DNA from 4 places in the Hymenobacter sp. 5516J-16 genome. Region 2 is predicted to be linked to each of the others. Evidence: riboswitches for the same ligand, from Rfam matches in the RefSeq annotation. Region 2 holds a riboswitch; each other region holds the start of a gene.
What was found. A riboswitch is a leader RNA that binds a small molecule or an ion and turns the genes downstream of it on or off. The one in region 2 is predicted to bind S-adenosylmethionine.

Region 1 (7,333 bases), 2.0 Mb from region 2:
CGGGGCAATAGCGGCTGGAAAGCTAGGTTAAGCAGTTCCGGACAGCCGGGCCTACAGTGCGTTGAGCCCAAAACCGAAAACCCGCTCCGCCTCCAGTGTTATCCTGCGCTTGCCAAGGACCTTATCACGTAGGAACAGGGCGTTGTTACGTCAATCATTTGCGCGCTGCTCAGGATGACACTGAAGGCAAACCGGAATGGGCCGAGGCTAATTGCTCAAATAAAAACCCGCCCCTGCTTGCGCCGAGACGGGTTTTATATAGCAGATTACGAGCAGGTTAGTGCTTAGTTATTCTGGTAATCAACGGGCTCTTTCACGTCCGCGCCCTGGTCTTGGAGGGCGGGGTAGTCGATGTAGCCCTTATCGCCGGGCACGTAGAAGGTGCTGGGGTCAGGGGTGTTGAGGGCCGCCCCAACGCGGAAGCGCTCCACCAGGTCGGGGTTGGCAATGAAGGGTACTCCGAAGGCAATTAGGTCGGCCTCGTTGTTAGCCAGGGCCTTGTCGGCGGTGTCGTGGGTGTAGCCACCGTTGAGGATGAAGGTGCCGTTGAAAATCTGGCGTAGGTGCGCGGCTACGGCCGGAGTGCCGGGCTTGGCTGCCATCGGGTGACCAGGCAGGGCCTCAATGACGTGCAGGTAGGCCAGGTTGAACTGGTTGAGCTGCTCGGTTACGTAGCTAAAAGTGCGTACTGGGTCCGAGTCGTGGATGCTGGCGCTGCCCTGGGGCGAGAGGCGGATGCCCACCCGGTCGGCGCCCAGTTCGTCGACTACCGCTTGCACTACTTCCAGCACGAAACGGGTGCGGTTTTCCAAGCTGCCGCCGTACTCGTCGGTGCGCTGGTTGGAGCCGTCCTGGATGAACTGGTCGAGCAGGTAGCCGTTGGCGCCGTGAATTTCAGCCCCGTCGAAGCCGGCCAGCTTGGCGTTGCGGGCTGCTTGGCGAAACTGGTCGATTACCCCCGGAATTTCGCTGAGCTCTAGGGCGCGCGGCGTGGGCACATCCTCGAAACCCTGGCCGGTAAAGGCTTTTGCGCCTTCCGGCTTGATGGCCGAGGGAGCTACCGGCAGCTCACCCTTATGGAAGAAGGGGTGCGACACCCGGCCTACGTGCCAGAGCTGGATGAAAATGCGCCCCCGGCGGCGTGCACGGCGTCGGTTACTTTCTTCCAGCCCGCTACCTGCTCCTCGGAGTAAATACCGGGCGTGTTGATGTAGCCCACGCCCTGGGGCGACACCTGCGAGCCTTCCGAAATGATGAGGCCAGCCGTAGCCCGCTGCACGTAATAGGTCACAACGGAGTCGGTGGGCACGTTGCCTTCGTTGGTGGCCCGGCTGCGCGTCATGGGCGCCATGGCAAAGCGGTTGGGCAGGGAAAGCGCGCCCACTTGCACGGGCGTGAAAAGATTGGTGGTTTGGCTCATGATGAAGTCGATGGTTGAGAAACAATGACGTACCGTTTCAGCACCCATCAACTAATGTCTATACACCAATGTTTTCACCGTCCTGACAAAAAGCAAAAACTGTCCTTCCAATGTGGAAGGAAGAATCTGAGTTTCGCCTCTGAATTCCCAGGCTCCTCGTTCCACTTGCAAGGATAGTTCTATAGGGCGTTACTGCTCAACCTATTGCACCACTACCTCCACGCGCCGGTTGCGGGGCGCTGCTGCGGGTCGCGGTTATTGGCCACTGGCCGTGTGCCGCCGTAGCCGCGGGCCGTAAGCCGCACCGGGTCGATGCCCTGCTGCACGAGGTACTGCCGCACCACCCGGGCCCGCTGCTCGGAGAGGCGCAGGTTCAGGGCGGCTTCGCCTACGTTATCGGTGTGGCCGGCTATTTCCAGCTGCATGGTGGGCTGGGCGCGCAGCGTGCGAGCCAGGGCATTCAGGGTAGGGCGCGAGCCGGGCAGCAAAGCCGCCGTGCTCTGGGTAAAGTAGAGGTTGGGCAGCGTTACGGCCGCGCCTTTGCTCAGCGCCGTTAGGTCGGGTAGCTGGGCGGTGGCGGTGTCGGCTTTTGCGGGCGCTGCTCTGGTCACTACCGGCACCACGGCTGATTTAGGTTTGGCCGCAGCTACGGGCGCTGGGCTGCTAGCTGCGCGGGCCGGCTTTGCAATCGGCTTCGGCTTGCCGCCGGAAGCAGCCGCCGGAACGGAGGCCGCGGCCTTGGGCTGGGGCGGCGTAGCCTCCACGAGAAGTAAAATATTGGTGGGCAGAGTGGAGTACAGATTAGCCGCTGGAATGGGCTGCGGTTCGTTGAACGTGTTGAAATCGGGTAGCTGCCAGGCTAGTAGTGCCCGCGAGTCCCGGTCGCTCTGGTAGTATTCCACCCGCAAGGCGTAGTAGCTCCCAGCTTTCATTTTCAGGTGGGTTGTGGAAACCGTTACGGGCTGATCGTGCCAGGAATCCAGCACTTTCTTCCCGCCGATCCAGACGCGCATCCCGTCGTCGGTAGCAATCTGGAAGGTGTACACCCCCGTTACCGGGGCATATACGTGGCCTGCCCAACGCACCGAGAAGTACTCGCCCGGCACGCCCGGTCCCGGCGACACAAAGTGGTTGCCGCTGGGCCCAACAGTCCAATTGAAGTCGATTGCTGCATCGGTGCGAGTCAGCACTAGCTTCTCAAACTTTTTACCCTCGTAGTACTGTCCACGCAAGCCCGAGCCGGCCTGGTGTTGAGCCAGCGTCCAGCTGCTCAGCAGGCATAAGCAGCCCGCTAACAATTTCTGACACAGAGAGGATAGCATCATAGTCGCAGACATCTAACGTATTGACCACAAAATGAACAAAATGCCAGGCCGCACGAACTTTATTCAATGAGCAGGCCCATTCCGTACAACGAACCATTCAGCTAAGCCTATATACTTCTGCGAAGCAAACCGTGCAGCAAGCCACCAACTTGCTGTTGCTACCCGCCTGTAGAAACGCGACACTCCACGTCGTGTCGGTGAGCAGTAAGCATTGGACGATGTGAGTTAAACAACTTCAGCAACGACTGAGACGCGAAGCGTCGCGTCTTCTGCAGGCGTGCAGCCTGAAAGCGAATGCCTCTACCTCCCTCCCAAAACTTCCCGGATTGAATTTCGAAGATTCCAGTTGTATCTTCGCCCTGTTACTTATCCAGAAAGACCGAGGGATTGGGCCCAACGACGTCTTAGCAACCTGAAATAAAACAAGGTGCTAATTCCCTTTCCAGGCCGCTTGGGCGGTTTGGAAGAAGATAAGAACAGGACTCGCGCCCCCACGCGGCTCTTTCTGGATAGGCACTTTTTTGCTGCCGATTTTCTTAGAAGAGCCGATATGTCGACGACCCTCCACCGCCCCCACTCCCGCTGCACGACATCCTGGCCCAGCGCGTCCTGATTCTGGACGGCGCCATGGGCACCATGATTCAGCGTCACAAGCTGGAAGAGGCTGATTTCCGGGGCACCCGCTTCGCGAATCATCCCAAACCCCTGCGCGGCAACAACGACCTGCTCAGCCTCACCCGCCCCGACATCATCAGGGGCATTCACGCCGATTACTTTGCGGCCGGGGCCGACATGGTGGAAACCAACACGTTCAGCGGCACCACCATCGCCCAGGCCGACTACGGCCTGGAGGACATCGTGTATGAGTTGAACTATGAGTCGGCGCGCATAGCCCGGGAGGTAGCCGACGAATTTACAGCTCAGAACCCCGCCAAACCTCGCTTCGTGGCCGGCGCCATCGGGCCCACCAACCGCACTGCCTCCCTGTCACCCGACGTAAACCGTCCCGGCTTCCGGGCCGTGACCTTCGATGAGCTGGCTACCGCCTACCATGAGCAAGTGCGCGGCCTCGTGGAAGGCGGCTCCGACGCCCTGCTCATTGAAACCATCTTCGACACCCTGAACGCCAAGGCGGCGCTGTACGCGGTGCAGAAGTTCTTCGACGAAGGTGGCCGGGTAGTGCCCATCATGATTTCCGGTACCATCACCGACGCTTCCGGCCGCACCCTTTCTGGCCAGACGGTGGAGGCTTTCTGGAACTCCATTCGCCACTTGCCTCTGCTGAGCGTGGGTTTGAACTGCGCCCTCGGCGCCGACCAGCTGCAGGTGTACATCAAGGAGCTGAGCCGCATTGCCGACGTGCACATTTCCGCCTACCCCAACGCTGGCCTCCCGAATGCCTTCGGCGGCTACGACGAGTCGGCCCAGGAATTTGCGGGCGTGGTGGAAAACTACCTCAAGGAAGGCCTCGTGACGGTGGTAGGTGGATGTTGCGGCACCACGCCCCAGCACATCGGCGAGCTAAGCAAGCTGGCGGAGCGGTACGAACCGCGGAGGTTGGCCTCACCCCAACCCCTCCCCGGTGGGGAGGAGCTTAGATTAGCTTCTGCTGATAGGATAACCAACATGTCTGGCACCCCTCCCCACCGGGGAGGGGCCGGGGTGGGGTAACCCGCCTCGCCGGCCTCGAACCGTTCAACATCACCCCCGACAGCCTGTTTGTGAACGTGGGCGAGCGGTGCAACGTGACCGGCTCCCGCGCCTTTGCCCGCCTTATCCGGACCGGTAACTACGAGGCCGCCCTGCAAGTAGCCCGCGACCAGGTGGAAGGCGGTGCCCAGGTCATCGACGTGAACATGGACGAAGGCATGCTCGACTCGGAGCAGGCCATGACCACCTTCCTGCACCTAATTGCCTCGGAGCCCGACATTTCGCGGGTGCCGATTATGCTGGACTCTTCGAAGTGGAGCGTGCTGGAAGCCGGCCTTAAGTGTGTGCAAGGCAAGAGCATCGTCAACTCCATTTCCTTGAAAGAAGGCGAGGAAACCTTCAAGGAGCGGGCCCGCACCGTGCGAGCTTACGGCGCCGCCATGGTGGTCATGGCCTTCGATGAGAACGGCCAGGCCGATACCCTGGAAAAGCGCATCGACATCTGCCGGCGCAGCTACGATATTCTGGTAAATGAAGTCGGCTTCCCGGCCGAGGACATCATCTTCGACCCCAACATCCTGACGGTGGGCACCGGCATGGAGGAGCACCGCAACTACGCCCTAGACTTCATCGAGGCCGTGCGGTGGATCAAGCAGAACCTGCCCGGCGCCCTCACCAGCGGCGGCGTCAGCAACATCAGCTTCTCCTTCCGCGGCAACGATGTAGTGCGCGAGGCCATGCATTCGGCCTTCCTCTACCACGCCATCCGGGCCGGCTTGGATATGGGCATTGTGAACCCCAGCCAGCTGGCCGTGTACGACGAAGTGCCGAAGGACCTGCTGGAATTGGTGGAAGACGTGCTCCTGAACCGTCGCCCCGACGCCACCGAGCGCCTCGTAGACTTCGCCGACACGGTAAAGCAGAAGGACAAAACGGAGGTAGTAGCCGACGCCTGGCGTAGCCTGCCCGTAGCCGAGCGCCTGCAGCACGCCCTGGTAAAAGGTATTACGGAGTTTATTGACGAGGACACCGAGCAGGTGCGCCAGCAAGTAGCCAGGCCACTGGAGGTGATTGAAGGCCCGCTGATGGCCGGCATGAACGTAGTGGGTGACTTGTTTGGCGCGGGCAAAATGTTCCTGCCCCAGGTCGTGAAATCGGCACGCGTGATGAAGAAAGCCGTGGCCTACCTGGAGCCCTACCTACTGGCCGACAAGCAAAGCGGCGACCGGCAAACGGCCGGTAAAATATTGCTGGCCACAGTGAAAGGCGACGTGCACGACATCGGCAAGAACATCGTGGGTGTAGTGCTGGCCTGCAATAACTTCGACATCGTGGACCTGGGCGTGATGGTGCCCCTGGAAAAGATTCTGGACGAAGCCCAGAAGCAACAGGTGGACGTCATCGGCCTGAGTGGCCTCATCACCCCGAGCTTAGATGAAATGGTGTACGTGGCCCAGGAAATGGAAAAGCGCGGCCTCAACACGCCGCTGCTCATTGGGGGTGCCACTACCTCCCGCCTGCACGCGGCCGTGAAAATTGCGCCCAACTACTCCGGCCCGGTGGTGCACGTCAACGACGCTTCCCGCTCGGTAGGCGTGGCGGCGGCTTTGCTGGGCTCCGCCGATGTGGAATACGCCCGCACCGTGCGCGAGGAGTACCGCCAGCTCCGCGAAGACTACGCCGGCCGTCAGCGCGAGAAAAGCTATTTGCCCATTGAAGTCGCCCGCGAAAACGGCTTCCAGGCCGACTGGGATACTGCCCGTATTGTGAAGCCGAGTTTCCTGGGCACCAAAACACTGGAAGACTACCCCTGGCTGAGCTAGCGGAGTACATCGACTGGACGCCCTTCTTCCAGACCTGGGAATTGAAGGGCCGCTACCCCCGCATCCTCACCGATGAGAATGTGGGCGAAGCCGCCACCCAGCTCTTCCACGACGCCCAGAAGCTGCTCAAGCAAATCATTGACGAGAAGTTGCTCACGGCCCGCGCCGTAGTGGGTTTCTGGCCCGCCAACACCGTCGCCCACGATACCATCCAGATTTTCAAGGATGACAGCCGCGAGGAAATCCAGACGGAGTTCTTCACCCTGCGCCAGCAGAGCGAGAAGGCCCCGGCGTGCCCAACCTGGCCTTTTCCGACTTTGTGGCCCCGCGCGAAACCGGCCGCGCGGACTACATCGGGGGCTTTGCCGTGACGGCGGGCTTGGGCATTGAGAAACTGCTGGAGAAGTACGAGCAGGAGCACGACGACTACTCCAGCATCATGGTGAAAGCCCTGGCCGACCGCCTCGCTGAGGCCTTTGCCGAGCGCCTGCACCAGCGCGTACGCGAGGAATTCTGGGGCTACGACCCGGCCGAAAATCTCACGAACGAGGACCTCATTCAGGAGAAATATAAAGGTGTGCGCCCCGCCCCGGCTACCCCGGTTGCCCCGACCACACCGAGAAAATTACCTTGTTCGAGCTGCTCGACGCCGAGAACAAAACCGGCATCCGCCTCACCGAGAACCTGGCCATGTACCCCGCCTCCTCCGTGAGCGGGCTCTACTACGCCCACCCCGAAAGCCGCTACTTCGGCCTCGGCCGCATCGGCAAGGACCAGGTAGCAGACATTGCCGAGCGCAAGAACATGCCACTTGCCGAGTTGGAACGCTGGCTGGCCCCCAACCTGAACTACGACCCGGCCAGCGTGCCCGTAACGGCGCTGTAGTGGCCTCACCCCCTAGCCCCCTCTCCGGGGAGAGGGGACTAGCTTCTAGCTTTTAATTCTAAGATTTCAACTACATGAGTCGGGAAGCTGATTCTAAGCAGAGTCTAAAACTAGAAACTAGTCCCCCTCCCCCGGAGAGGGGCTAGGGGGTGAGGCAACCCATCAGGCAATCGACGCCCGCCTAACCGCTGACAGATCAAAATGGCACCAACACCTAAAAGGCTTCAGCG
Region 2 (7,333 bases):
GCACCCAAGCTCAGGATGGAGGCACGCTGTTTACTCAGTTCAGTCATTTCGTTGACTTGCTGTACTGGGTATTTGGCGACATTACCAATATCTCGGCCCGCTTCCGCGACTTCAACCACCAGAACCTCACGGAGTTCGAGGATAGCGGCCTGGTAACCTTCGACCTCGTGCGCGGGGGTAGCGGCACGCTCCAGTACAGCACGGCCGTCTGGGACCGAAACCTGGAAAGCTCCCTGACGGTAGTCGCCGAGCACGGCAGCCTCCGCCTCGGCGGCCAATACCTCGACAAAGTGGACTACTGCCACCTGCGCGACTACCAACTGCCTCCGCTACCCCCACCAACCCCGCGAACAACTACGGCTCTTATCAGGGTAGCGCGGCCAACCACGTGCAGGTAATTGAAAACGTAGTCGACACCATTCAAAACCGCAGCTGTGCCACCACTAATGCCCTGGAAGGCCTGAAGGTGGTCGAAATAATTGAGCGCATCTATAGCTTGCGTCAGCCCTCAGCCTCTGATTAAGCACCATCCATGAACTACCTATTTCTCGCGCTAGGTTGCGCTTTGCTCCTGGCCGGCTGCTCCGCCGATTCTGAAAAACGGGCCGTGCAGGCTCAGGCTACCCCACCACCGCCGCCAACGGCCAGCGCCGTCAGCTCCCGCGGCCGTGACACCGTGCTTACGGGGCAGGAATTTTCCACCCGGGTCTATGTGGACCCGCGGGTGCTGGCTGCCATTGCTCCGGCTGAAAGCAAGCCGCGTACAATCCGCATCACGTACCGTCCTTCCCTAGAAAGCCCCGCCTACGACACGGCAGTAATGGTTGGCGACACCGGCATCGTGCGGTTCACCCCAACTGCGAAGAATGTTAAATCAGGCGAAATAAAGGCCCACGAGTGGATGTACAAGGTTGAGCTTGATTATAATGAGCGTTATCCTGGCCCCGATACCATCTTTATGAACCGGGAGATTCTGTATCTTCAAGGCAAGCCGTAGACTAACCTTGTGTACGTGGCGGAAGCACCTTTTCGTATGGCTGCACTAGAAGAACCGGCGCTTACGGAACTGCGCGCCTGGCAGCGCCGCATGCAGCAGAAGCCTACCTTGCTAGGCCGCCTGACGCGGCGGGCCCAGGCTCGGCTCAATGCCTTGCTACCGGAGAAGGTGCACGCGGCCATTACGACGGCCATTAAGCAAACGGTGCGCGGGGTGCTCTTCGGCTCCACGCACACCACCCGCCGCCCGGAGGCAACAGCCACGCTGGCCGAGCGGGAGGCGGCCGTGCGCAGCACCCTGCGCTACTACCGCAACACGGCTGCCGCCGAGGGCGCCGTGACCGGGGCCGGTGGCTTCCTGCTCGGGCTGGCCGACTTTCCGCTGCTGCTGGGCCTGAAGCTAAAATTTCTGTTCGACGTAGCGGCGCTGTATGGCTACGATGTGCGCGACTATACTGAGCGCCTGTTTTTGCTTCACATCTTTCAACTGGCGTTCAGCAGCCAGCACACTCGCAACGACGTGTACCAGCGCGTGGCCAACTGGGACGCTTACCGCCACACCCTGCCCACCGACGTGCACGAGTTCGACTGGCGCACCTTCCAACAGGAGTACCGCGACTACATCGACTTAGCCAAGATGGCCCAACTGGTGCCCGTCATTGGGGCCGCCGTGGGCGCCGTGGCCAACTACCGCCTGCTAGAGCAGCTCGGTGATACGGCCATGAACTGCTACCGCCTGCGGTGGCTACACGCCGCCAACGAAGCTACCCCCGCTACCCCTGTTCCCGTGACCTGAACAGCTCAATGAATGCTGGCCCCACTCAGCCTAAAGCCAGTACACGCGGATGCTACACCAACAGAAAAGCCCCATCTCCTGCAAGGAAACGGGGCTTTTTTTAGGGAACAACAGGTTTAGCTTTTGGCTTTGCGCTGCTCGTGCTGGCCTTTGTGCTTGGCCTGCTTTTGTGCCTGTAGCTGCGCATACTTAGTGTACTGCTCGGCGCTCAAAATCTGCTTGAGCTGGGCTTCGTACCGATCCTTGCTGGCTTTCATGGCCTGGTGGCGCTGCTGCTTATCGGCGGCCGAGGCCGTTTGGGTGCGCTGGGCCCGCATTTCCTGGAAGCGGGCTAAGTGCAGCTGACGCACCTGCTCGGTTTGGGCCGCCGTGAGGCCGAGCTTCTGGCTTAGGCTCTTGGCTTTTTGCTCGGCGCGCTGCTCGGGCGTTTTGTTGGCTTTGGCGCCCTTGTGGTGCTGGCCGTGGGCCGCTTTTACGGGCGTAGTCTGGGCCGAGGCGGCGGCAACGGAAAAGGAGAAAGCGGCGAAGAGAACGAGGAGCTTTTTCATGGCTATGTTGGATAGGTTAAATTCAGTGAAAGAAGCAGGCCGTGGTCCGGAACAGGCTTTTGTGCTTCTGCTACGTCAGTAGGCAACTCAGATGCCAACTTTGACCAGAAGGGGAGCTTAACAGGTTCTGAAAAAATTTAAATTTTTAGGTTAAACCTTGCCCAAGAAAATACATCGTTGCGTATAAGGTGCTTGCGGTCAAGTAGTTAGTAGGTAAGAGAGATAGTTGTTTTATCTATTGCCTGGGTCCTGAGCCAGGCCGGTAGGTAGGGTAAACCGGGCGTTGAGCTTCTCGTTTGCAGGACCCGCATTCCGGTTCTACCTTTGCCCCATCAATTCTTTCTAGCCCAAAGGATTGTTTTTATACAGAGGCGCTGAGAGACAGGCTCACTGACGCGTCGGCAACCATCCGCAACTGCTGGAACGGTGCCAATTCCTGACCATATAAAAACAACAAGCCGTGGACTTTTGCCCCTGCCGTCGTGCCCGTTTCGTAGTTTTTACTGCTCGCTTCCGCGCGTCTGCCCGAGAGCAGCGGTGGTGTGGCAGCGGGTGTTGTTGCTGCTGAAGTTAAGTCGCCTACCCGCGTAACCGGCATGGCTACTTGGCCTAAACAGGTAGTAGTGAGGTTGCCCGTGGTTTTTCTCTGGGGGTGTGGCTTCGGTCTAAGAGCCGCTTAATTGTTGGCTTGCATTTTTTGCGCACCGCCACAGCCTAGTTTAATAACCAAGCGGACTTAGTGCGCAATGCCTTCCGTCGGCACCTGGAGTAGTCCTACAACCGAACTCTTTTTTACCAGCCAACCAGGAAGTTGGCGCTTGCTTTTTATGCTCAAAAAATCATTGGAACTGCTACGGCAGGAGGCGGCCGAAACCGGCGCCCACACCCTAAAACGAAGTCTGGGCGGCTTCAGCCTGATTGCCATTGGCATTGGGGTAATTATCGGCGCGGGCCTGTTTTCGCTGACCGGCATTGCTGCCGCCAACAATGCCGGTCCGGCCGTGACGCTCTCGTTTGTGGTAGCCGCCGTGGGGTGCGCCTTCTCAGCCCTGTGCTACGCTGAGTTTGCCGCCATGGTGCCCGTGGCTGGCTCGGCCTACACCTACGCCTACGCTACCATGGGCGAGCTGTTTGCCTGGATTATCGGGTGGGACTTGATTCTGGAATACTCTGTGGGGGCGGCGGCCGTGTCCATTAGCTGGTCGCAGTATCTGCTGAAGTTTCTAAGCAAGTACAACATTCACCTGCCCCGCAGCTGGTGATGTCGCCGTTCGAGACGGCCAAGTTGGCCAACGGCACCGAAGTACATGGTCTGGTAAATATTCCGGCCATGCTTATTGTGTTGATTATCACACTGATTGTAGTGCGCGGCACCAAAGGCTCAGCGTGGTTTAACGCCATTGTGGTTACGCTAAAAGTGTCGGTGGTGCTCGTGTTTATTGCCTTAGGGTGGCAGTACATCGACCCCGCCAACTATCAGCCCTACATTCCGCAGAATACGGGGGAGTTCGGGGAGTTTGGTTGGAGTGGGATTCTGCGCGGGGCGGGCGTGGTGTTCTTCGTATTCATCGGCTTTGACATTGTGGCCACCATGGCCCAGGAAACCAAGAATCCGCAGAAAAACATGCCCATCGGCATCATCGGCTCCCTACTGATTTGTACGGTGCTGTTTGTGCTATTTGGACACGTACTCACGGGCCTGGCTAACTACACCGAGTTCAAAAACAGTGCCGCCCCTGTAGCCATTGCCATCGAGAAAACGCCCTACGCCTGGCTTTCGTCGGCCGTTATTCTGGCCATCATCATCGGCTACACCTCCGTAATTCTGGTGGATTTGCTGGGCCAGACTCGCGTGTTTTTTGCCATGGCCAAGGATGGGCTGCTGCCGCCGGTGTTTGCGCGCGTGCACGAGCGGTTCGGCACGCCCTTACAATCGGGGCTGCTGCTGGGCTTGTTTATTGCCCTATTCGCTGGATTCGTGCCCATTGCGGTAGTTGGCGAAATGACGTCTATCGGCACTTTGCTGGCCTTCGTGATGGTGTGCATCGGCGTGCTTATCATGCGCAAGAAAGAACCCAATGCCCCCGCGGCTTCCGCACGCCGCTGGTGCCGCTGGTGCCCATCTTGGGCATCCTAACCTGCTTGGTAATGATGGTGTCCCTGCCCTGGGAAACCTGGTTGCGCCTGGCCGTGTGGCTGGCCATCGGGCTGGCTATCTACTTTGGCTACGGCAAGCGGCACAGCAAGCTAGGGCAAGAAGCGCGGCGGCAAGTTGCGTAGATACGGCTCTCAACCACATAAAAAAGCCTCACCGGTTTATCGGTGAGGCTTTTTTATGTGGTTTCATACACACCGGGTACTACATAAACACCTTCCGCAGGGCCCACACACTCCACACAATCACCATCAGGCCCACGCCCACGAACATCCAGCGGACCGGAATGCGGCCGGCCAGGCGGGCGGCTAGGGGAGAAGCTGCCACGCCGCCCACAATTAGGCCCAAAATAATCTGCCAATGTGAGATACCTAGGGTAGCGAAAAACGTGACGGCGCTGGCAAACGTGACGAAAAACTCCGTGACGCTGACCGAGCCGATAACGTACTGTGGGGTGCGGCCGCCGGCAATGAGTGTGCTGGTTACCAGCGGCCCCAGCCACCGCCGCCAAACGAATCCAGGAAGCCGCCGGCCGCGGCCAGCAACCCTAGCTTCTTGTGCTTCTGGCGCGGGCCGGGCTGGGAAAAGGCCTTGGAGATGATGCGCACACCTAGCAGCAGCAGGTACACCGCCAGCAACGGCTTGACGTAGGCCGCATAGGTTTCCCCGAATTTCGAGAGCAGGTAGGCACCGGTAATGGCTCCTAGCACGCCCGGAATCAAGAGCACTTTGAACAGGCGCTTGTTCACGTTGCCGAAGCGGTAGTGGTGGTAGCCCGAGGCCCCGCTGGCAAACATTTCGGCCGTATGAATGCTGGCACTCACCGCCGCCGGGGAAATATTCAGGCTCATCAGACTGATGGCCGTGACAACCCCGTACCCCATGCCCAGCAGCCCGTCAATCAGCTGGGCGCCGAACCCAATGACCACGAACAGCCAGAACGTGTTCGAGTGGGTAGCGGCGCCCCACACCTGCTGCCAAGTGAAGTAGTAGGAGAGAATGTTGAACACCAGCATGGCCGCAAACGCCAGCAGCGCCGTGGTAGCAATGCGCCGCCAGCGCGCCGCCGCCGGCGACTCGTAGGCTGGCCCACCCGTCAGCTCGGCCGTAACGGCGTTCAGGGACTTCACTTTGTGGGCGAAGTCGCCGCCAACCTTGTCCCGGATGATGGACATGCGCTGGAGCACGTCGTGCAGCTCATCGGGAAGGGCTTGGGTGAGCATTTCGCGCAGACGCTTGGCAATGGTCGGCGACTTACCGTTGGTGCTGATGGCAATTTTCAGGTCGCCTTTCTGCACGATGGAGCCCAGGTAGAAGTCGCAGGCCACGGGTGTATCGGCCACGTTGCAAAGCAGGCGCTGGCGGGTAGCATCGGCCTTGATACTGAGGTTCAGGGCTTTGTCGTTGGTAGCTACAATCACCAAGTCGTGGCCGACAAGGTCAGTGGTGTGGTAGGGCTGCTCCCGCAACTGCACCAGCGGGTGGCGGGCGGCCAGGGCTTTTAGCTCCGGCGAAAACCAGGTAGCCACCACCGTTACCGCGGCCGCCGGACTGTTCGAGAGCAAGGCCGCGAGTTTTTCATGCCCGACGTAGCCCCCGCCCACCAGTAGTACGTGCAGCTGCTCGAGCTTCAGAAAGACGGGAAACAGCCGGTTGCTCGTGTGCGGCGGCGGTTCCGGCTGGGGAAGAAGTTCGTTAGAAAGAGGCATTGGTTGGTGTTGGTTGGAGAGGAGGCAGGGGGCAGTATGGAATAAGTCGAACGTCATTCCGCGCTTGTCGAGGAATCTCGCGTGCTGACGTCGCCAAACTAATCTGATTACTAGTGAGCAAGATGCCTCGGCAAGCGCGGAATGACGTTCAGGTGGTCACCTGACGAGCAGGTTCCTACTCATGAAAATTCAGGCCGCTGGTGGTGGCCTGCACGTAGCCCCGCCGGATCATGAAGTCACCGAAGTGCTCCTGGGGCTGGCGGTTCTGGGCGTAATCGGCGAAAAGCGGGGTGAGTTCGGCCACAATGCCGTCCTCGTCCAACATTTCCTTGTAGAGCTTGTTCATCCGCTCCCCGTTGAAAGCGGCGCCGAGGTAGAGGTTGTAGCGCCCCACCGCGCGGCCCACCAACCCGATTTCCCCCAGGTAGGGCCGGGCGCAGCCGTTGGGGCAGCCCGTCATCCGAATCAGAATGTCGTCGTGGGTGAGGTTGTGAGAAGCCAGGATAGGCTCCAATCTATCAATAAGTTGCGGAATGTAGCGTTCCGCTTCGGCAAAAGCCAAAGAGCACGTGTTCAGGGCCACGCAGGCCAGCGCGCCGCGCCGCAGGCCCGAGGACGTGGCCACGGCCACGCCATGCTGAGCCAGAATGGTTTCAATGGTCAGGCGGTCTTCGGGCGCCACGTTGGCCAGCACTAGGTTCTGGTTGCCGGTCAGGCGGAAGTCGCCGCGGTGGAAGGCGGCAATTTCGCGCAGGGCGGTTTTGAGCTGGTGGCCGGGCCGGTCGGCTACGCGGCCGCCTTCCACGAACAGGGTCAGGTGGTGGGCACCATCGGGGCTCTGGCTCCAGCCGAAGGCGTCGCCGGAGCTTTTGAACTGGTAGGCGCGCACTGGTTCCAAGGCAAAGCCCAGGCGCTGATCGAGCTCGGTCTTGAACACGTCGAGGCCCACACGGTCCAGGGTGTATTTGAGGCGGCTGAACTTGCGGTTTTCGCGGTTGCCCCAGTCGCGCTGAATGGTGACTATCTTCTCGCACACGTCTACTACCTTATCAGCAGGCACAAACCCGATGAGGCTGGCCAGGCGGGGGTAGGTTTCGGGCATGCCGAAGGTCATGCCCATGCCGCCGCC
Region 3 (7,333 bases), 2.2 Mb from region 2:
GCGCCCCGCCAATTTCCTGCCGCAGAAACTCCAGGTCCTGAAAAGCGGTGTCGGTGGGGCTAACGGTGCGGACAGGGTAGGCGCGTAATCCGGAAGGTAGTGCCGCCGGACCTGACTGCGCCCAAGCTTGCGTTATCAGCGAAACATACAACCCCAGGGCCGCTAACCAGCGGAAAGAAATAAGCATAGAACGATGTATAACGCTTGAGAATACTGGTCAAACTTACACATAACGCCCAGCTATATCTGGTATTTTCTATAGAGCTCCCGCCGGCTGCTTACTCCTTGTAAAATTTGCTGCTTTCGGTACCCGCAGCCGTGTCGAGCAGCAGGTAGTACACGCCTGGCAGCAGCAGCAGCTGTACCGGCACGCTGTTCACCCCGGCTACCGTCTGGCCCTGGGTCAGAGTTTGTCCCAGCACGTTCACGATGCGGTAGCGCAGGCTAGAAGCGGGAGCCTGAAAATTTACATGCCCTGAAACCGGGTTAGGATATGTGGTAAGCCCCCCACCGGCACCAGGACTCACGACGACTACCGTCGGAGACATACTGCTTGTGCCATCAGTATCTACCTGCCGCAGGCGGTAGTACAACGGACCGGCGGGCGGGGCGGCATCAAGCCAGGTGTAGGTGTGCGAAGCGGCGCTGCTGCCCTGCCCTGGCAAGCTGGCTACCGTAACAAACTCCCGCCCAGCAAGGCTGCGCTGAATTTCAAAGCGGGCATTGTTCAGCTCGGTGGCGGTAGTCCAGGCCAGGCGCACACTTTCCCGCCGACGCTCGGCCCGGAAGTGCAGCAGGGTTACGGGCAACGGGTTAGAGGTAGCATCCGCGCTGGTACTGGCTAGCGTGAACAGGCTGAAGGAAGTGAATAGACCTGAAGTCAGGGTGCCGGTTACCGCTGTGCCGTTGCTGGGGCCGCCCGTATTGCCGCTCCGCCCAATGTTTACCCAGCCATTACCGTCGTTCTTGGCTACGACCAGCGTGCTGGCAGTAGGGTCCATTACCTGGTCATCGGACCCGAAGCTCAGGGTAATGGTACCCGCGAAGTTATCGGCGCTGGTGAGGGCAGGCGCGGGGGTTACCGCGAAGTAGCGGGTAGCATTCAGGCGGCGCAGGTCACCGGTCAGGTCTTTCGTGGCAAAGCCGCCCTCGGTTTGGGTGGCCGTAAACGTAGTGGCCCGACTCAGACTGTTGATGTTTAAGGTTAAAGGCCGGTAGGCGGCACCCTGGGCATCAATGCGCCCCAGCGGGAAGGTTAGAGTAACGGCACCACTAGCCGGACGAGCCACGGGGCCATTTACAAAGCTGTTCTCAGAGCCGCCGGTGGGATTGTTAAGTAGCGTCAGCAGGTTTACCGCATCCGTTTGCAGCCGGCCGGCCGTGAGTTGCAGCACGTTGTTTACCGTAACGGGGGTAGCCAGCGTCACGCCCTCGGAGCTGGTGTTGTTGAGTTGCAGGGGTACATCGGCGGCCAGATACGTGCCCGTTGGCGTGCCGCTGGGCACTACGCCCCAGGCTACCCCGCTAATGCGTTGCGGCCGACTCCCGTTTAGCACCATCCGGACGGTACTGGTCCCGGTGGTTTGGGGAACGAAACGAAAAGCACCCTGCACTACTATGTCGCCGGCCACGCGCACTTCGCTCGTGGTAGAGGCAGTCAACACCGCGCCCGGACCGATGATTAGGTTGCCGCGTATGGTCAGGGGGTTAGCTCCGCTGCCAGTGAAGTTGGTAAAAGCCTGCCCAATTCGGTTCCGGAAAACGAGGTTAGGGTAGGTCCGGCCCGCAATGGAAGCTGTGTTACTGGGCTGAGTTTTGGGCCGAAACTCCCAGGTTCCGGCTTCCGTGCCCGCCACGGCGGCCAGGTTTTCCAGCAGGCCTACATGCGGCCGGTCGGTGTAGTGGCGGTAGGTGCCGCCATTGTAGAGGTAGAAATTCGGATTATCGCTCGGAATATCAATTCCGCCTCTGTCACTGGTATTCGTTACAACGCCCTTGTTGTAAATGGCCAAGGCAGTTTCAGCAGCGCTGTTACGAGTCAGGCGTAGGGGCACGGTGCTAGTATTCAGGGCTGATATTTCCAGCAGAATAGAGTCGCCGGTGGCCGGATTTATAGTCAGGGAGCGAACTTCAGCGGTAGGCGTGGTAGCCGGGGCTACGGCCCCGCCGGCATCAAGCACCACGGTGTAGCGGCCCGCAACCTTGTTGTGGTCCAGTAGCACTTCATCGTTGGTGGTGGGCACCGCATCAGCATCCCAGTTAGCCCGGTCAAACCAACTATTTGTGCCGGCGCCCCCATCCCAGCGGACTACGGGCGTAACGACAAAATTGCTGCTCGCGGAGGTGCCGCCGCCCGGACCCGGACTAATCACCGTTACGGGGTAAGTGCCGGCTACCTCCACGTCGGAGGCGGGAATAGCGGCCGTCAGTTGAGTGGCACTGTGCAAGGTAGTAGGCCGCTCAACGCCATTAAAGCGGATGGTGCTTCCATTAATAAAGCCGCTACCGGTAACAGTAAGGGTGAAGCCATTGCTGCCCGCCGCAATGCTAGCGGGACTGAGGCTCGTCAGAACTGGCGTGGGGTTCAGGGCGGAGGTAGCTTGCAGCTGGAAGTTGTCGAGGCGGAAGGTGCCGCTGCCGGAGGTGGCCCCGCTTACCAGCAGCCGCAGCACTAGCGTGTGCTTATAGTCCAGGTCGCTTACCCCAGACAAATCGAGTGTCCGTTCCGCAAAAGCCAGTTCCGGCACGGCCAGCGTGGTAGGAAAGTTTGTGAAGTTAGTGCCGCCGTCGGTGCTGTAGGCCACCGTAATGGTAGTAGCGCCGGTGCTGGAACGGTAGGGCTGCAGGTACAGCTTGTAACCGTAGTAGCTGCTTAAGTTACTACCGCCCAGCGCAAACTGGAAGTACCTGCTATTGGAGCCCGTGGAATTTGCCATCGACAACGCCGGGCCGCTCGAAGCGGCCGTAAAGGCACCAGCACCCGTAGCCGTACCCGGGCTAGTAGCAAACGCCTCCGTTGAAGAGGCCGCCGCCGTAACGCCCGCCGCCGTAACGGGCGTAAGCGCATCATACCGAGTACCCGAGTTAAAGTCGAAGCTGACAAGGGTACTGGTTGTCTGACCCTGAGTCAGCAAAGGCAACATCAGCAGAACAGCGCAGATAAGAAACAGATGAACACGCTTCGCGACGGCCATAAACACCATATTTGTACCTATTGAATGATTAATATTCCTGTTACTTTTTTAAAGTTTAACCAAAGATATATAAGAATATAAGTTACAGGGTACCCGGTAGTAATTCATCCGAGAGCTGCCCATAAAAGCATATCGCAAAAGCGGCCAACCTCAGCATACTGCCTGTACCGAATGGTCATAAAAAAACCTCTCCGTTGAATACAGAGAGGCTTTTTTGTTGCGAAGCGAAAAGATACCAGCGCTTATTCTTTTTCAAGGCGCAGCTCAGCACCCTCGGGGCTACGGAGCGTGAGCTTGTCGTCGGTGAGCGTTACTACGTCGAAGGTGTTGCTCTGGGCAGCTCCATCAGGCGTCATAGTGATTTTCTTACCGGCCTGGTCAAACTCATACTTGCCATTTACGGCACCAGCAGGAGAGGTCATGTTATACTGCTTGTTGGCAAAGAAGGTGATGCGCTCATCCTCCTGAGCATCCGTCTGTTTTACTTTGTCACCGCTGGCGCTCAGCTCTTTATCGGTTTTCCAAACTTTGCTTTCGGTGCCATACAGCATGTTCACGCCTTCTACTTTGCCTTCTTTGCTGCCGCAGGAAGCAGTGAAAAGTACCAGTAACATGAGCAGGCTAGCTAGGTAGCGCAAGGGAGCGGAATTAGTTTTCATGGGGCAGGGAGATAAGTTAAAATGAGGGAGAAATACCACCAAGCAGGACACTTGGTATTGCGCCTCTTACGGGGCAATTCCGCAAGATGTTCAGCCTAGAATTATGCGCATGCGCCGGATACAACTTATTGTTGGCCTTGGCGTAAGAGCCAAAACCGACGCCCTTTTCCTGCCCTGCAAGTCGGTCGTTTCTTCCACATTTACTTGCATTTACCACTATGGGACTGTTTGATTTCCTTTCCAACGACGGCGAAAAAAAACCCGTTGCTCCTGCTCCTAAACCTGCCGCTGGCGGCGCCACCGATTTCTTCGGCAACGCTAACCAGCCCGCTGCCCAGCCGGCAGCTGCTCAGGCCGACAAATACACGGTAGTAAGCGGCGATTCGCTTTCTAAAATTGCCAAGAACCACTACGGTGACGCCTCCAAGTGGCATCAGATATACGATGCCAATAAGGCAACCATCGGCGCCAATCCCGACCACATTGAGGTAGGCCAGGTGTTGACTTTACCTAAGATTTAAGCCTAGGCTATATCTAGAAATTATCCTAAAAAGCCACTCATAAACGAGTGGCTTTTTTTGTGGCCTACCCATGCTTTTTCGTACGAGTATGTTTGCGGTAACGGACAGGCGCATGCCAAATTTTTCCGATAACGTAGAGAGTTGTAGTTCTTGCAACTAGCTTTATGAGATAGAGCAACGGATACTTTGTGTTTGAAAATCAGCGGCTTGAATCGTCGTATTGGCTTTAGCACCTTCTAAGGGCTGTAGTCAGCCACCGCGGTAAAAAATTTTGCTACCCTATTGCATATATCAAAACCGCTGCTATACCTTTGCAATACCAACCCGGTACTCCCCCGCTCGCGGCGGGGTAGTTTTCATAAGATTTATACAGAAGCGGCGAGAGAACAGGCTCCCTGACCCGCTGGCAACCTTCGACCGCGCGAAAGGTGCCAATTCCTGCCCGACCAGCTTAGCTGGCGGGGCATATAACTCAGGAGTACCATGGAAAACACCCTCGCTTTCGCCCCTTTCTACCCCACTGCCTTGGTCGCTTTGTTGCGCCCTACCAGGTCGTGGGGTTTCTGTGTTTCGGTAGCTGCTCCAGCTTTCCGGCGAATGCGAATGCGCTGCTGTAGCGCGTGTTGTTGCTGTTGCTAGCCTGGCTCCCGGCTAGCTAATCCCTTCCTCTTTCTTGGCCTGATTCTGCGGTGACCCACAGTGGCACCCGAGGCCCGCCTGCATCCCCAATCAGCTTCAGAAGCACTTTCTGACTGGTTCCGGTGCGGCCCCCGCTGCGCCTCATCGTGGCTTTCTCTTCGCGTTTTCGCTCCCTCATTTCCTGTCCAAACGGTCTTTAACCCAGCCTTGCCATGTCCACGCAGAACCTCCACTTCGAGACCCTACAACTCCACGCCGGCCAGCAGCCCGACCCCGTAACTGGTTCCCGCGCCGTACCGCTCTACCAAACTACCAGCTACGTGTTCAAAAATGCCGAGCACGGGGCCAACCTGTTTGCCCTGAAGGAGTTCGGCAACATCTACACCCGCCTGATGAACCCCACCACCGACGTGTTCGAGCAGCGTGTGGCGGCTCTGGAGGGCGGAGTAGCAGCTCTGGCGGTTTCCTCGGGGCAGGCGGCGCAGTTCATTGCCCTCAACAACATTCTGCAGGCCGGCGACAATTTTGTGAGCACCACGCACCTGTATGGCGGCACCTACAACCAGTTCAAGGTAGCGTTTAAGCGCTTGGGTATTGAGGTGCGCTTCGCCGATGGCGACCAGCCGGAGAAGTTTGAGGCCCTGATAAACGAGAATACCAAGGCCATCTACCTGGAAACCATTGGCAATCCGAGCTTTAGCATCCCGGACTTTGAGCGCATTGCCGCCATTGCCGACAAGCACGATCTGCCCCTCATCGTGGACAATACGTTTGGTGCGGGCGGCTACCTGTTTCGGCCCCTGGAGCACGGCGCCCACATTGTGGTAGAATCGGCGACGAAGTGGATTGGCGGCCACGGCACCTCTATTGGGGGCGTGATTGTGGACGGCGGCACATATGACTTTGGCAATGGCAAGTTCCCGCAGTTTACGGAGCCTTCCGAGGGCTACCACGGGCTGGTGTTCAATGATGTATTCGGGAAAGGCGGGCCGTTTGGCAACATTGCCTTTATCATTCGGGCCCGGGTGGAAGGCCTACGCGACTTCGGTCCTTCCCAAAGCCCATTTAATGCCTGGCAGCTGATTCAGGGCCTGGAAACGCTGAGCCTGCGCGTAGACCGCACCGTAGAAAACGCCCTGCGCGTGGCTACCTGGCTGGAGCAGCACCCGCAGGTAGAAGCCGTGAACTACCCCGGCCTCAAGAGCAGCCCCTACCACACCCTGGCCCAGAAATACCTGAAGCGCGGCTACGGCGGGGTGCTCACCTTCGCCATCAAAGGCTCCAAGGAAACGGCCACGCAGTTTATTGATAATCTGAAACTGGTCAGCCACCTAGCCAACGTGGGCGACGCCAAAACGCTCATCATTCAGCCCTCGGCTACTACCCACCAGCAGCTTTCCGAAGAGGAGCAGCGCGCCGCCGGCGTGACGCCTACCCTCCTGCGTCTCTCGGTGGGCATTGAGCATTTTGATGATATCCGGGCCGACCTGGCCCAGGCCTTTGACGCGGTGCGCAATGTAGCCGCTCAGCCCACTGATGCGGCCGGTAGCACGCTGTTGCCGGAGCCAGAACTCGAACACGCCGCTACGCTGGAAGTCTAGCACTTGAGAGGGGTTGATGTCCGGCGGCAGGTGAGAGAGCCGCCGGGCAGCAGCTTCCAGCCACGCGGTAAGCGGGCCGGTGCCGACGTTTTTTGTGAGAGAGGAACCATCGGAACATACGCCGCCCGCACCTGGCCGGGGCGGAGCCGGGCAGAATCGGCTCCGCCTGCGGGCTAAGATATAATCGAATGAACCCGAATGCCGCGCGAAGTTTCCTTTCGCGCATGGTTAAACGCTCCTCGTTGCCCTGGCGCGCCCCTGGCAACTACCCGCGAAGCAGCTTCCGACTTCGCTTTCCTTTGAACCGCGCTCCTTATTCCATGTCTTCCGAAGAACCACACCTGTTCCGTCTGCCCCGGCCCCTGCGGCTGGAAAGCGGCGCTGCCCTACCCCGGGTGGAGGTTACCTACCATACCTACGGCCGCCTCAACGCGGCCCGCGACAATGTGGTGTGGGTGTGTCACGCCCTCACGGCCAATGCCGATGTGCTAAGCTGGTGGCCCGGTTTATTTGGCGCGGGTTGTCACTTCGATCCGGCCGACTGGTTTATTGTGTGTGCCAACGTGTTGGGCTCCTGCTACGGCACTACCGGCCCGCTTACCCCGGACCCGCTCACGGAGCACCTAGCCTACCAGCACTTCCCGCTCCTGACTATTCGGGATATGGTGGCTGCGCACGAGGCCCTGCGGGAACATTTGGCCCTGACGTCGGTGCACACC
Region 4 (7,333 bases), 310 kb from region 2:
GACTTTAGCGCCCTGGGTGGCATGCTGGTGCCGGTGTTGCTGTTCGTCTACATTGCCTTTTTCGCCTTCTCGCAGGGCGCCGTTATTTGGGTGTTCATCTCCGAAATTTTCCCCAACACGGTGCGCGCCAAAGGCCAGGCCCTGGGCTCCTCTACCCACTGGGTTATGGCGGCTATCATTGCCTTCACGTTTCCGTATTTCGCCGAGAAGCTGGGTGGCGGCAACACCTTCGCTTTCTTCTGCGCCATGATGGTCTTGCAGCTGCTGTTCGTCTGGCGCCTGATGCCCGAAACCAAGGGCACCAGCCTGGAGCAGCTCGAAAAGACGCTGGTACTGCATTAGGAGCTTGGGTTCTTGGGGGCTTAGGGTCTTGGATGACGTTCTGTTATGCTCCTGAGCTTTACCCAAGTCCCCACAAGATCCTAAACCCCCAAGTCCTCACCTACGACCTTAATCTTGCATCCATGACCCCAAGACCCCAAGACCCCAAGACCCCAACTATTGTCTGCTTTGGGGAAGTGCTCTGGGACGTGCTGCCGACGGGCAAACAGCCGGGCGGCGCGCCCTTCAACGTGGCCGTGCACCTGCACCAGCTCGGCCTGCCCGTGGACCTGATCAGCCGCGTGGGCGACGACGAGCTGGGCACAGAGCTGCTCGACTTCATTGCCTCCAAGGGCCTGCGCACCGACTTCGTGCAGCGGGGCAAAACCCACCTGACGGGGGTCGTAAAAGCCAACGTCGACGATGCCCAGGAAGTCACCTACAAGATTGTGCAGCCCGTTGCCTGGGACTACATTCAGTACGACGCGGCTCTGGAGCAACTGGTGGGGCAGGCCGAGGTGTTTGTGTTCGGCTCCCTGGCCGCCCGCCAGGCCGGCACCCGCGAAACCCTCTATCGCCTGCTGGAGCACGCCCGGTTCAAGGTCTTCGACGTGAACATGCGCCCTCCGCATTACACCAAAGAAGTGGTGCAGCACTTGCTCGAAAAGGCCAGTCTGGTGAAAATGAACCACCACGAGCTAGCCGAAATCATGACGTGGTTTGGGCCAGAAATGGCGCGCCCCACCGCCATGCAGTGGCTGGCCGAACGGTTCGATTTGCAAGCCGTCTGCGTGACCTGTGGGGCCGTCGGCGCCCTGCTCTGGACCGGCGGCCAGCTCTACCGCGCCCCCGGTATCCCCGTCGAAGTCAAGGACACCATCGGCAGCGGCGATGCGTTTTTGGCAGCCTTGCTCAAAGGCTGGCTGGCCGGCCAAGAACCCGGCGAAGCCCTGCGCTTCGCCTGCGCCACCGGCGCGCTGGTAGCCACCCACCAGGGCGCTACTCCCACCTTCACGGAACACGATGTAACCAGGCTGCTGGCGGTTCAGGCAGTGTAGACGCTAGGGCGGCAGTTTTTGAAGAACGTCATGCAGAGGCGCAGCCGAAGCATCTCGCTCGGCTGATGTTGCCAAATTAATTCAACGATTCGAGCGAGATGCTTCGCCTCCGGCTCTGCATGACGTTGCTATCCATAGCAAACACTCCACTTTGACTTCCTTTCCCATCCACCCGATATGAAAAAGACCCTACTTCTAGCCTTGTCCCTGGTTAGCCTGACGGCCCTGGGGCAAACTCAACCAGCGGCGCCTGTGCCGCCCGCTACCCCGCAGTACCGCCCGGCCTACCACTTCAGTCCGGCCAAAATGTGGATGAACGACCCCAACGGCATGGTGTACTACAAGGGCACCTACCACCTGTTCTTCCAGCACTACCCCGACGCCATGGTATGGGGCCCTATGCACTGGGGCCACGCTACGAGTAAGGACCTGATTACCTGGCAGAAACAGCCCATTGCCCTGTTTCCGGATAAGCTGGGCTGGATTTTCTCGGGTAGCGCCGTTATCGACGAGAACAATACGGCGGGCTTTGGCAAGAATGCTATGGTCGCCATTTTTACCCACCACAACGACCCCGAGGAGAAAAAGAAAACCAACCGGCACCAGTACCAGAGCCTGGCCTACAGCCTCGACGAGGGCAAGACCTGGACCAAGTACGAGGGCAACCCCGTGCTACCCAACCCCGGCATCCAGGACTTCCGCGACCCGAAAGTGAGCTGGAATACGGTGGCCAAAAAGTGGGTGATGACCCTCGCCACCAAGGACCGCATTACGTTCTATTCCTCGCCCAACCTCAAGCAATGGACCAAGCTCAGCGAGTTTGGCGAGAAGCTGGGTGCCCACGGCGGTGTGTGGGAGTGCCCCGATTTGTTTCCGTTGACCCTGAACGGCAAAACCTACTGGGTGCTGTTGGTGAGTATTAACCCCGGCGGGCCCAACGGCGGCTCGGCTACCCAGTACTTCGTGGGCCAGTTCGACGGCAAAACCTTCACGCCCACCACAACTACCCAGAAGTGGGTTGATTGGGGAAAGGACAACTACGCCGGCGTAACCTGGAGTAATACCGGTGCCCGCAAGATTTTCCTGGGCTGGATGAGCAACTGGGAGTACGCCAACCAGGTGCCCACCTCGCCCTGGCGCAACGCCATGACGGCCCCGCGAGACCTGGCCCTGCGCCAAGTCGGCCCGGAAATCTACCTGACTTCCCAGCCTGCCAAGGAGGTAGCCAGTGCCCTGCAAGCCGCCCAAATTCTGAAAAACCTGACGGTAAAATCAGAGCTAAGCCTAGCCGACCAGATCAAGAACCCCGGCCCGCAGTTTCAGCTCAAGCTCACGACCAAGCAGCTCCAAGACATGGCCGTGGTATTGTCGAATGCGGGAGGCGAGGAGCTGGTTATTGGCTACGATAAGCAGGCCAACCAGTACTACATCGACCGCACCAAGGCCGGCCTGAGCACTTTCAGCGACAAATTCGCCGGCCGCCACCCCGCCCCACGCCTGGCCACCAGCCCCGCCGCCGACCTGACGTTGCTCGTTGATGCGGCCTCCGTGGAGCTGTTCGCCGACGGCGGCCTGACCACAATGACGGAAATCTTCTTCCCCAAGCAGCCTTTCACCCAACTCAAGCTACGCTCTACCGCCGGCCTGACGGTAGACGCGCTGACATATGCCAAGGTAGGTAGTATGGTCAAGTAGCAAACCCCACCCCAACCCCTCCCCGGTGGGGAGGGGCTTAGGATAGCACCACAACGGTGTCAACTGGTGGCGTTGCAATGGTAAAATAAGCCCCTCCCCACCGGGGAGGGGTTGGGGTGGGGTCACCAAAAAGGCCCCGCTGTCTACCAGCGGGGCCTTTTCCATACGTGTCAGCTTCTATTACGCCAGCACTTGAATCACGGCTTCGGAGAACCGCTCCATTTCTTCCAGCTGGGGGCTGCACTGGAGCAGGAACAGGTCCACACCAACCTCCTCGAAGGCACCGATACGGTCGGCTACTTGCTGGGGCGTGCCGGTGAGGCCGGAACGCAGGCCGCGGTTGGAAACCGAGTAATCCTGCAAGGAAACCTGGTTTTCGAGCTGGGTGCCGGCCAGCCACTGCTGGTAGTTTTTGTAGCCGGCGGCCGAGCCTTGCACGTTGGTGATGCGGTCCAGCTCCTTTTTTACTTCGGCTTCAGTGTTGCGCACGATGCTGTAGGCGGCTACCCCGAACTTCATGGGCGGCAAGTTCAGCCGGTCGCGGCGCTCCTGCAGGTCCTGGATGCGGCGCCCGATGGCGGCGGGCTCGTCGCCGTGCATCACGTAGCCGTCGCACTGGGCGGCAATGAGGTTCTTGGCAGCTTCCGACTCGCCGCCGGCGTAAATGAACGGCCGCGGGCGCGACACGGGCTTGGGCTGCAGAATGGAATCGGTGACCTTGTAGAACTTGCCTTCGAAGGTGAAGTGGTCCTGCTTCCAGAGGTTGTCGACTACGTGCAGCCACTCGGCGGTGCGAGCGTACCGGTCATCGTGCTGCTCGAAGTGCACGCCGTACTTCTTGGCCTCATCCTGCCACCACGACGACACCACGTTCAAACTCAAGCGTCCGTTGCTGATGTGGTCGATGTTGGCGGCCTGCTTGGCTAGGAGGGCTGGGGAGTGGAAGGTAGGCCGCACAGCCACCATCAGCTCAATTTTTTTGGTGACGGCCGCCAGGGCTGCCGCCGTGCTCCAGGCATCCAGCGAGGGCGCTTCCTCGCCCTTAATGTCGTTGAGGTTCAGCTCGGCAATCAGGGACAGGTCGTAGCCTAGGTCCTCGCTGCGCTGGGCCAGCGTTTTCACGTAGTCCCAGTCGGCGCGCATGTTTTCGTCCTCTACGTTGCGCAGCCACCCGCCAAAAACGGGCATCCAATATCCGTACCGCATGGCTTAGTGAATAGAAGCCGCTACCGGCTGTTGGGTGGAGAATACGGCATCAGTGGCCGCCGGCTGGCTACCGGGGTTGGGGCGCCAATCTGGGTTTCGAGGTAGTCCACAAAGCGGGCGTAGGGGTCGAAGCCTACCACGTTCACGGCGTCGGCCACGAAGTTGGACAGGGCGTTGATGTCGTAGAACAGTACGTCGCCGGTGCGGTCGTCAATCAGGTACTCGATGCCTCCCACGTCGATTTTGGCGGCGGCCACAATGCGCTCCACGGCTTCCACTACCTCAGCCGGGGGCGTGAAAGCTTCTACCTGAATGCCTTTCTTGGGGGCCTCGGTGAGGCAGAAGTCGCCGGCGGCGGGCTCCTCCGGAATCTGGCAGATTTCGGCGGGGCACAGGTTGAAGCTCTCCCCAGTGGTGTACACCTTCATGGCGTAGAGGAACTTGCCGTTCAGAGTTTCCACGCGGTGAATGTTGCCGCCGCGGGGCGTCACGTACTCCTGCACCAGGGCCGTCTGGTCGATGCCCAGGTCGATTTGCCCGGCCGCCACGGCGGCTTCTACGCCCTCTATCGTGTCGAAGCGGATGATGCCCGCGCCGCTACCCCCGATGTTTACTTTTACCACGATGGGGAATTGCAGCTGGCGGGCCGCATCGGGCACGCGAGAGGCGTGGTTAATTACGAAAGACTTCGGAAACTTCAGGCCCAGCGAGGCAAACAGGCTGAGCTGGCGGGCCTTGTTGGTTTCGATGGCCGTAGCGCCCGAGCCGTTGATGATGCGGGTACCAATGCGCTCCAGGTGGGTAGCGTAACCGGCCGTATGGAAGATGCCCTGACCGTGGCCGCGCAGGTAGGCCGAGGAGCTCATGCGGTTGACTACCAGCGAGTAGCGACTCTCGGTTTCCAGCGGGTCGAAGAGGTGGTGGGCGGCGTCGATTTTCTCGTAGGGCAGGCCGCGGCGGTCCAGCTCGGCAAACAGAGGCTTAAACCACTCGGGGTGTTCGAAATAAATGCCAATCGGCTTCACAGACTGTGACATGCGAGGAGAATGAAGAACTAGAAAGTAGAAATCAGCGGAAGTTGCCGCCCTCATTCGGGCAGCAAAACAGGCAAGCCCGGACGGGGTAGGGGCTGGCGGAAAGGCGCGGGCAAACCGAGAAACCGGAGCTTGGGTGCGCGAAACGAGGTAGGAAGAAAAGCCCCGCGGGGAAAGTAGCAGCGCTACTGGGCTGGTCTACTTAGGGAGGAAATAGTCAGGTAGTAGTTTTACCAGCAGCGCATTGCGCGCAAAGAGCCAGCGGCAAAAGCAGTACCCAGCGGTTCTTACCTACCCAACCAGCGGCGTACAGACCGCCCAACAACACGTGCCACAACATCCATGCTGTACGGAAGCAGGGGTGGCGGGAGCGGGGGCGAAGTGCGGGAAGCGGTTCACGGTACGTTGTTTTTATATGGTCAGGAGTTGGCACCGTTTCAGTCTTACTGAAGGTTGCCGGCGTTTCGTCGAGCCTGTCTCTCCACGCCTCTGTATAAAAACAATCCTTTCAGGTAAAGAATTGAGTGGGGCAAAGGTAAACCCGCTGGGTCCACACTGCCAAATTTTCTTTGGCCAGTGGCGCTGGCGTCGGGCGAGAGGTCCGGGCAAAGCCTGGTGAGCCATGCCGCGTGCCCCCGAAGCTAGCGGGAGGGAAACCAGTGCAGGCCGCCGGGAGGATTTGCGGGCCAAAAGCTGCGCTACCTACTCCAATTCAGCGGACAAGCCTGGTTGACTTATGCATGTTGATAGTCAGGAAATTATGTTGGGCTGTTATTGAGGTAAAAATGGATGTAATTAATTTTTATTATGAATATTTATATAAATCTTTATACATATTGCTGTTCAATAGGTGCCCGTCGGGCGTGTTCAATTTCCCCACCAGTTATACCGTATTCGCATGAAAAAAACCGGAGTACTCATGGCCGCTCTCCTGACCAGCGGCGCTGCCATTGCGCAGGACAACACCCAAACCTCCACCAGCTACGGCAGCAACAACCGCGTGACGGTGGAGCAAACGGGCCGCTCAAACACGGCCATTGCCCGCCAGAACGACGCGGCCGTGAATGGGGGCAGTAGCAGTGGCAATAATAACGAGGTGACCCAGACCCAGGCCGGCAGCCAGCATGTGGCTCAAACCGACCAGATGGGTAACCGCCAGCAGGCCGTGCAGGTGCAGCTTTCGGATGTGAGCCGGGGCGCTAATGGGGCCCGCATCCGGCAGGGCTCCACTGCCGCGAACAGCGACGGCAACTACGCCAGCCAATACCAGGGGGCTTCAGCCATAGTGCTTCCATTGAGCAGGCAAGCGGGGCCAACTATGCCACCCAAAACCAAAGCGGCCGCAATGCTTTTGCTACCATTTTTCAGAGCACAGGCAATAACAACCGCGCCACTCAGGACCAGAATACCAATGTGTTCGGAGGTACTGCCGCGGCCCGGCAGTTGGGGGCTAACAACACCTCTAGCCAGCAGCAGAACAGCTCTGGCCAGTCGGCCTCGGCTAGCGTGCTGCAGCAGGGCGACAATAATGCGGCCAGCCAGCAGCAGCAGAACCTGAGTGGCATCATGAGCGCCAGCATTGGTCAGCTGGGCAACAACAATGCGGCAGCGCAGGCGCAGAGCAGCCAGGGCAGTGCGTCTTCTTCGGTCTTCATTCAGCAAACCGGCAACAACAACGCCGCTACGCAAACGCAAAACCACTCCGGTTCTTTCGGCACCGTGGCGGCCACGGCCACCCAAACTGGCAACAACAACGCCGCTACCCAAAGCCAGACGGGCGTGATGTCAGTAAGCGCTGCGGCTACTCAGAATGGCAACCGCAACGAGGCCACCCAAACGCAGGTCAATACAGCATTTTCGGGGGCAACTGTTCTGCAGATGGGCAATAACAACACGGCCACGCAGCGCCAGCAAAACGCCGGCTTTGTACAGGCTGCCATTGAGCAGGAGGGTAACCGCAACGCAGCTACCCAGAGTCAGCAAGGGGAGTATCACGAGGCAGTAGTAGAGCAGACGGGC

Region 1: linked by a shared signal. The riboswitch ahead of metH (methionine synthase) and the one ahead of MUN84_RS24215 (amino acid permease) in region 2 are both predicted to bind S-adenosylmethionine.
Region 3: linked by a shared signal. The riboswitch ahead of MUN84_RS08810 (O-acetylhomoserine aminocarboxypropyltransferase/cysteine synthase family protein) and the one ahead of MUN84_RS24215 (amino acid permease) in region 2 are both predicted to bind S-adenosylmethionine.
Region 4: linked by a shared signal. The riboswitch ahead of MUN84_RS18920 (RimK family alpha-L-glutamate ligase) and the one ahead of MUN84_RS24215 (amino acid permease) in region 2 are both predicted to bind S-adenosylmethionine.

Annotation. Positions count from the first base shown of each region.
Region 1 covers NZ_CP095058.1:2,112,060-2,119,392, forward strand. Annotated here, with positions in the region: partial or broken gene MUN84_RS10515 (alkene reductase) at 285-1,468, opposite strand; gene MUN84_RS10520 (OmpA family protein) at 1,633-2,745, opposite strand; SAM riboswitch class I at 3,109-3,222, shown strand; partial or broken gene metH (methionine synthase) at 3,373-7,103, shown strand; gene MUN84_RS10530 (endonuclease domain-containing protein) at 7,273-7,333, shown strand, end outside.
Region 2 covers NZ_CP095058.1:4,124,628-4,131,960, forward strand. Annotated here, with positions in the region: gene MUN84_RS20430 (Gfo/Idh/MocA family protein) at 1-398, shown strand, start outside; gene MUN84_RS23280 (hypothetical protein) at 389-523, shown strand; gene MUN84_RS20435 (hypothetical protein) at 533-997, shown strand; gene MUN84_RS20440 (EcsC family protein) at 1,034-1,792, shown strand; gene MUN84_RS20445 (DUF4890 domain-containing protein) at 1,909-2,340, opposite strand; SAM riboswitch class I at 2,699-2,791, shown strand; gene MUN84_RS24215 (amino acid permease) at 3,168-3,602, shown strand; gene MUN84_RS24220 (APC family permease) at 3,602-4,477, shown strand; gene MUN84_RS24225 (amino acid permease C-terminal domain-containing protein) at 4,489-4,620, shown strand; gene MUN84_RS23285 (hypothetical protein) at 4,700-4,822, opposite strand; gene MUN84_RS24230 (TSUP family transporter) at 4,978-6,204, opposite strand; gene MUN84_RS20465 (NADPH-dependent assimilatory sulfite reductase hemoprotein subunit) at 6,380-7,333, opposite strand, start outside.
Region 3 covers NZ_CP095058.1:1,780,571-1,787,903, forward strand. Annotated here, with positions in the region: gene MUN84_RS08790 (erythromycin esterase family protein) at 1-187, opposite strand, end outside; gene MUN84_RS08795 (T9SS type A sorting domain-containing protein) at 279-3,143, opposite strand; gene MUN84_RS08800 (lipocalin family protein) at 3,437-3,853, opposite strand; gene MUN84_RS08805 (LysM peptidoglycan-binding domain-containing protein) at 4,072-4,374, shown strand; SAM riboswitch class I at 4,737-4,848, shown strand; gene MUN84_RS08810 (O-acetylhomoserine aminocarboxypropyltransferase/cysteine synthase family protein) at 5,226-6,614, shown strand; gene metX (homoserine O-acetyltransferase MetX) at 6,935-7,333, shown strand, end outside.
Region 4 covers NZ_CP095058.1:3,816,145-3,823,477, forward strand. Annotated here, with positions in the region: gene MUN84_RS18900 (sugar porter family MFS transporter) at 1-342, shown strand, start outside; gene MUN84_RS18905 (carbohydrate kinase family protein) at 465-1,379, shown strand; gene MUN84_RS18910 (glycoside hydrolase family 32 protein) at 1,557-3,074, shown strand; gene MUN84_RS18915 (LLM class flavin-dependent oxidoreductase) at 3,255-4,280, opposite strand; gene MUN84_RS18920 (RimK family alpha-L-glutamate ligase) at 4,301-5,317, opposite strand; SAM riboswitch class I at 5,723-5,814, opposite strand; gene MUN84_RS18925 (hypothetical protein) at 6,339-6,578, opposite strand; gene MUN84_RS18930 (hypothetical protein) at 6,728-7,333, shown strand, end outside.